3 regions of the Brevibacillus halotolerans genome follow, and region 1 is predicted to be linked to each of the others. Evidence: riboswitches for the same ligand, from Rfam matches in the RefSeq annotation. Region 1 holds a riboswitch; each other region holds the start of a gene.
The links. Region 1 has a riboswitch for S-adenosylmethionine ahead of O0550_RS13850 (DUF1722 domain-containing protein). Riboswitches for the same ligand answer to the same signal wherever they lie in the genome.

Region 1 (2,205 bases):
TTAATAATGGACGATCATGCACACCGGTTATTTCCCGTATTCCTTCTATGCCGAATTTTGGACCCTGAAAGCCTTGTAAAAAAGAAGGAGGAAGCTGAATGTCTACCAGCTTGATTTTCCCGTCCATTGATAGTTTGCCAAATACCCCTGTAAGAAGAGAAGGGATATCCTGTGTAAAGCATATGGTTGGATAACTAATCGTGATATAACCTCGTGTTTCACCTGATGAGGTGGATTCAAGAGGAGATACATCCGCTACTTCACCTAAATAGGGGCGTAGCTGCTCCTGCTTTGCCAGAGGAAGGTCCGTCCATGAGCCTACTGTCATACCAACTGCAATACCTTCCGCTTTTTTTTGTAAATCCTTTGCTTGAGTTAAATAGGTTACGAGGATTCGATCTGTACTCATGGATGGCCTCCTTGTAGGTAGAGAATTTATCAACTAAAAACGCCCCCTTCAAGAGAAGGAGGCGTCCGATAGACAGATCATCTTCTTCTCTTATCTCTCACATAAATCAGTACAGCACGATTATGTGTAGGATTTAGCACCGTTTCGCATCGTTTATCCCGATGCGAGGGTTGCCGGGCATCATAGGGCCAGTCCCTCCGCCTTCTCTCAATAAGAGCTAGGTAATTGTTGTAATTGTCAAAATTGAAGCTGATTCTTGGAGATCATCTTATCCCTTTTTGTAACATGCGTCAACCCTTTTTATAAATAAAAACTGAGTTGAATAAATTGTTTGACATAACTGGATTACCTGTGTATATTTCTACTAACGATTCATTTATGAGGCTTTAGCTACGCAGGATAGGAACCTGTGTTCACCTACAATTACATATACTTAATGGATACCTTATCCAGAGACGGTGGAGGGACTGGCCCGATGAAACCCAGCAACCGACACATAGCCGCTAACCTGGCATGTGCACGGTGCTAATTCCTGCAGAGACATGTAAAATTCTGGTAGATAAGGGGGAACGTTTTATGAATATGACATGTCAAAACGACCTCTTTTCTTCGGAAAAGAGGTTTTCTTTTTCTTTGGTAAGCAAAGCATGGTGTGAACAGATATGGGCAGAGCATAAGTATTGGGTCATGATGAGGTGTTATCAAAAATATAAGCAAATCTCACAAGCATTTCGGGATCAAGTAAAAACGTCTCGCGAAACAGGCGAACGCGATTGGAGTATATTTGCAGAACAGTTATTACATGAATTTCAGAAGATGCGAAAACTGCCTATTGATTCAGGCAATGCCTGTAATGCCTTGAGTCATGCATTCGGTCATCTGCGCGGAAAACTTACGGAGCAAGAAAGCGGCTCCTGGCATGTCTTATTGCAAAGGAACTGGGAGGAAGCTCATCGTATATTGTTCTTACTTACTATGGAATATGGTGATGATTATTTGTCGCGGTCTCGCCTATTTTCACCGGAGGCTCCTAGCAGTCACACATGGATTCGGTTTCGTGGCAAGGATTTTTTTATTGCAAAGGATTTGGGGCAGTGGAAGATTCTTGAGCCATGGGAAGTTTGGGAGCGAGTCGGCGTGTATCAAGTTAACCTATTAACCAAATATCGCTTATTAGCCAATCTAGGAGGAATCGTTCATCCCCTGGCACATTACGATCAATACATCAACCGAGACTAGAGTGGTAAAAGGAGAGGAAAAGATATGGGGTATCAAGCGTTATCGGTTCAAGAATCCATTTTATACGTACAGAATCAGGGAACGATTTTTACACAAGATGCGCCTCTTGTTAGCCGAGAAATTGGTGATGGCAATTTAAATTTGGTTTTTAGAATAACGGATGAAGAGACCGGTAAAAGTGTCATTGTGAAGCAGGCTTTGCCTTATGCCCGCGTGGTTGGCGAATCATGGCCGTTAACGCTGGACCGATCTCGGATTGAAGCAGAGGCGCTCAAAATTCAGCGAGAGCTGGTAGGAGATTTAGTACCTGAGGTATACCATCACAATTCGGAGCTGGCTTTGACGATTATGGAGGATGTAGGTGATCATAAGCTACTTCGTGCAGGCCTTATTGAGGGAGAGATATACCCGCATTTCGCTAAACATATTGGAACTTTTCTGGCTCATACCTTATTTTTTACCTCTGATCTTGGAATGAATCCTTTTGCTAAAAAGGCTAATGTGAGCAGGTTCATTAATCCAGAGCTATGTAAAATTACGGAGGATCTTGTATTTAC
Region 2 (2,205 bases), on a different contig from region 1:
GCGTGCGACTGGCAACAGTGAAGCACGCCTTTTTACATCCTACACGATTATCAGCTTACACTTGTACAGCTTCCACAGCTTTTTGAATAGCCTGCTCTACATCCTGCAAAATATCTTCAATTGCCTCTGTACCTACGGAAAGACGAATCATCCCAGGGGTCACCCCGGCCTTAGCTTGTTCTTCTGGGGTAAGTTGGAGATGAGTAGTACTAGCTGGATGAATGATCAATGATTTGGAGTCTCCTACATTAGCCAAATGCGAGAACAATTGAACAGATTCAATTACTTTTTTGCCAGCTTCTACTCCACCTTTGATTCCAAAAGTCAACAAAGCCCCCTGACCATCTGGTAAATAGCGTTGACTAAGTTCGTAGGTAGGTGAGCTAGCAAGCCCTGGGTAGCTCACCCACTCTACATCGTTGTGTTGTTCTAAATATTGAGCGACAGCAAGTGCATTTTGACTATGCCGTTCCATCCGCAGGTGGAGAGTCTCTAGGCCTTGTAAGAATAAAAAGGAGTTAAAAGGAGATAAGGTAGCTCCTACATCTCGCTGTAGCTGCACACGAGCTTTTACGATATAAGCAGCATTGCCAACCGCCTCTGTATATACAATTCCATTGTAGGTAGGGTCTGGAGTGGAGAGCCCAGGAAACTTGCCGTTACTCCAATCGAAATGACCGGAGTCTACAATAATTCCCCCGATAGATGTGCCGTGACCGCCAATAAATTTAGTAGCAGAATGGATAACGATATCTGCCCCGTGTTCAATCGGTCGGCACAAAATAGGGGAGGCAAAGGTATTATCCACAAGGAGCGGTAATCCATATTCATGAGCTATGGTAGCAATAGCGTTTAGATCGGCAACCTGCATTTGGGGATTTCCGATCGTTTCGCAGAAAATCGCCTTGGTTTTGTCTGTAATCTTTGAACGGAAATTGTCTGGGTTGGATTGGTCAACAAAATGAACGGTAATTCCAAGCTTTGCAAAGGTATGGGCAAATAAATTGTAGGTTCCCCCATATAAACTGCTAGAGGAGATGATTTCATCACCGGCTTGTGCAATATTTAATAAGGCAAATGTAATGGCGGCTTGACCAGATGCAGTTGCAAGTGCCCCAATACCGCCTTCTAGTAGGGCGACACGCTTCTCAAATACATCCTGGGTTGGATTCATGATGCGGGTATAAATGTTCCCAGGCTCCTGTAACGCGAATAGATTGGCTGCATGGCTGGTGTCACGAAACTCATAGGAGGATGTTTGATAGATAGGGACGGCAAGAGCGCCGGTAGTTGGGTCTGCCTCCTGACCTCCGTGAAGAGCTAGTGTTTCTCTTTTCCAATTGAGGTTTGACATAAAAAACCACTCCTTTTCCATGTAAAGTAAGGTGATTCTCTTGGTTTCAATGGTGGCGCAGTAGAGAGGGAAGACCGGCTTCTCATAGCAAAAAGCCCTCCTCTGAGTAGAGGAAGGCTGCGTTACTAATTTCGCATACATTCATCTCTCAGAACCTTGCGGATTCTGCAGGATTTAGCACCAAGAACACTATGTTCCGGTTGCCGGGCTTCGTCGGGCCAGTCCCTCCACCACTCTTGATGAAAATAAAAGTTTGTTTTATTGTAAGGAGCTTGGAATGATAAGTCAATAATATTTTGTGCATTCTGAAAAAACAGCGGAATCAAATTCAGTTTCCGTTTATAATAACTATTGAAATCATCTTGTTTTAACTTGATTAAACTTCTAAAAATTTAGCTACATATCGACAGCAAAACGGATTTATTTACAGGATACATGAAGTGAATAATCGTGAATAAAAATACAAATAAGTATAATTATACATAATAAGCTGCATAACTTGTATAGAAGCTTGCTTTCTGGAGGGTAAAATAGAAGTAGCTGGAAACATGAAAACCTACATACAAGCATCACTGCCTTTTTTATGTGCACATTTTTACATTTTCCTATTTACTCTTTTTCGTTCTTTTTGCTACTATAGGGAAAGGTGTCTTGCCCCAATTTTTGGGGTGAATTGGCACGGGTGGGCCGAGGGGTTGTTTTGCTTAAAGAAGGGAACCGATATTGTACTCATTTTTTCGTAAAAGATTTGATGTAAAAGGTCATCAAACAACGGTTCGCAACGAAATTTTGGCTGGTTTAACCACGTTTTTCACCGCTGTCTACATCATTGCCGTGAATTCAATGATCTT
Region 3 (2,205 bases), on a different contig from region 1:
TTGAATTAAAACCTTTAGATGACCAAGCAGAACCTAAACAAGGTGTTGTTAACGCCCAAATGGCGATTAACGACAACGACGTAGTAGCGGTTGTAGGTCACGTGACTACGGGTTCATCCTTGTCTGCTGTAACAGCTTATGAAAAAGCTGGTTTGGTCATGGTATCGCCTTCTACAACAGGGCCGGAATTTACTGAGGGAGGTAAAAAAGTAGCACATCGTATTTGTGCACGCGACGACGAACAAGGAAGAAAAGCGGCTATTTATGCAAAAAATACCTTGAATGTAAAAAATGCAATGGTCATTCATGATAAACAAGCGTACGGCCAAGGCTTAGCCAATGAAGTAAAGAAGCAATTTGAGAAGGATGGTGTTAGCGTTCTAGGTTTTGAAGGCTTGACTGCTGGTGAGAAGGACTATAGTGCAGTGGTGAACCAAGTGTTAGCGAAGAAGCCAGAAATGGTCTATTTTGGCGGTTATTATGCAGAGGCAGGAATTTTAATTAAGCAGTTGCGGGAAAAAGGATTTACCGGTGTGTTTATGGGTGCTGATGGTCTTGATTCTGCTGAAATGTTTACAATTGCGGGACCTGCAGCAGAGGGTGTCGTGTTTACCTCCACTGTTGGTGACGTAAGAGCAACAGAAGAAGGGAAGAAATGGATACAGGAATTTGAAGGCTCAACAGGCAAAAAGCTGGGGATATTTACCTCGTTTGGCTACGATGCCATGGCTGTAGCTATCAATGGCATTGAGGAGGCGGCTAAAGCGAATGGAAACAAAAAGCCAACTCGTGCTCAAGTATTCGAAGCCATTCACAAAACACAAGATTTTAAAGGACAGTTTGTACATGTTTCTTTCGATGATAAAGGTGACAATAAGAATGCGCAGGTGTTTATTTATACCTATGCAGGCGGTTCAAAGAAATTTGAAGGTGAAGCAAAATAATCTATTGACATGGATAAGGACCCAGGTGTAATATCTGTTGTAAGAAAAAACGTTACAAAATTTAAAATACTCTCTTATCAAGAGTTGGCTGAGGGACTGGCCCGATGACGCCCGGCAACCTAATGTCTGTTTAACAAGACATCAAGGTGCTACCTCCTGCAGGGAAACCTGAGAGATAAGAGGCGTAGTGGGTTTCCATATACACAAGCCTCTTTTCTTAGGAAAAGGGGCTTTTTTATATCGAGTAGTACTCAGCTATGACTGAACCAATGAGTATTGTACATTTTTTCACAAAAAGAGATAAATGAAAAAGGGGAGAAACATGATGAAAGGTCTAATTAACAAAGGTTCCGTCTATTTATTCGCAATATTCTTTCTAATAGGAAGTGTGCTAAGCGGTTGTGGTGTAACCTCTACATCAAAAGCCGATAACGTGTCAGCATCAAGTAGTGAAACTGCTGGGGATCAACCTACGACAGATAAGAAAAAACGAATTGCGCTGGTGGTGCAATTTAATATTGGTTCGTTTTCATCTCAATATATTGCAGGCGTGAAGGAAGAGGTAGAGAAGCTGGGGGGAGAACTGACAGTTTTAAGCGGGGATAATGACCTTGCTAAAATGGCTTCACATGTGGACGCGGCTGTTACCCAACAATTTGATGGCATTTTGCTGGATCATGGACGTGCAGATAGCTTAGCACCAGGTGTTCAAAAGGCCTTGGCTCAAAAGACTCCAATTGTAGCTTTTGATACAGGATTAGATATTCCGGGAGTAACAGTAGTAGAGCAAGATGATATCAAATTGGCTGAACAAACACTAAACAAAATGGCACAAGACACAGGTGGCAAAGGAAATATTGTGAAGATATGGGTAGCTGGTTTTACTCCAATGGAACGTCGTCAAATCGCTTATAAGGCATTTATGGACAAAAATTCAGGCTTTAACGAAATTGCTGCATTCGGATCAGCTTCTGCTAACACGGCTCTTGATACGCAAGCGCAAATGGAAGCGATTCTGAAGCAGTATCCAAACAAAGGAGATATCACAGCAGTTTGGACTGCTTGGGATGAATTTGCTAAAGGTGCGACACGCGCGATACAGCAGGCTGGACGCAATGAAATTAAGGTATACGGCATAGATATGAGCGATGAGGATTTGCAAATGCTACAAGACCAAAATTCACCATGGATTGCCACGGCAGCCGTAGACCCTTCTGATATTGGACGGGTACAGGCACGATACTTATTTAAGAAGCTGAAG

Region 2: another riboswitch for S-adenosylmethionine. It lies ahead of O0550_RS11040 (homocysteine synthase); the one in region 1 lies ahead of O0550_RS13850 (DUF1722 domain-containing protein).
Region 3: another riboswitch for S-adenosylmethionine. It lies ahead of O0550_RS05885 (sugar ABC transporter substrate-binding protein); the one in region 1 lies ahead of O0550_RS13850 (DUF1722 domain-containing protein).

What each region holds. Positions count from the first base shown of each region.
Region 1 covers NZ_JAPTNK010000010.1:52,622-54,826, reverse strand. Annotated here, with positions in the region: gene O0550_RS13855 (2,3-diketo-5-methylthiopentyl-1-phosphate enolase) at 1-409, opposite strand, end outside; SAM riboswitch class I at 497-626, opposite strand; SAM riboswitch class I at 852-975, shown strand; gene O0550_RS13850 (DUF1722 domain-containing protein) at 986-1,648, shown strand; gene mtnK (S-methyl-5-thioribose kinase) at 1,673-2,205, shown strand, end outside.
Region 2 covers NZ_JAPTNK010000006.1:275,050-277,254, reverse strand. Annotated here, with positions in the region: gene O0550_RS11040 (homocysteine synthase) at 56-1,354, opposite strand; SAM riboswitch class I at 1,493-1,600, opposite strand; gene O0550_RS11035 (NCS2 family permease) at 2,078-2,205, shown strand, end outside.
Region 3 covers NZ_JAPTNK010000003.1:210,695-212,899, reverse strand. Annotated here, with positions in the region: gene O0550_RS05890 (branched-chain amino acid ABC transporter substrate-binding protein) at 1-944, shown strand, start outside; SAM riboswitch class I at 1,016-1,126, shown strand; gene O0550_RS05885 (sugar ABC transporter substrate-binding protein) at 1,267-2,205, shown strand, end outside.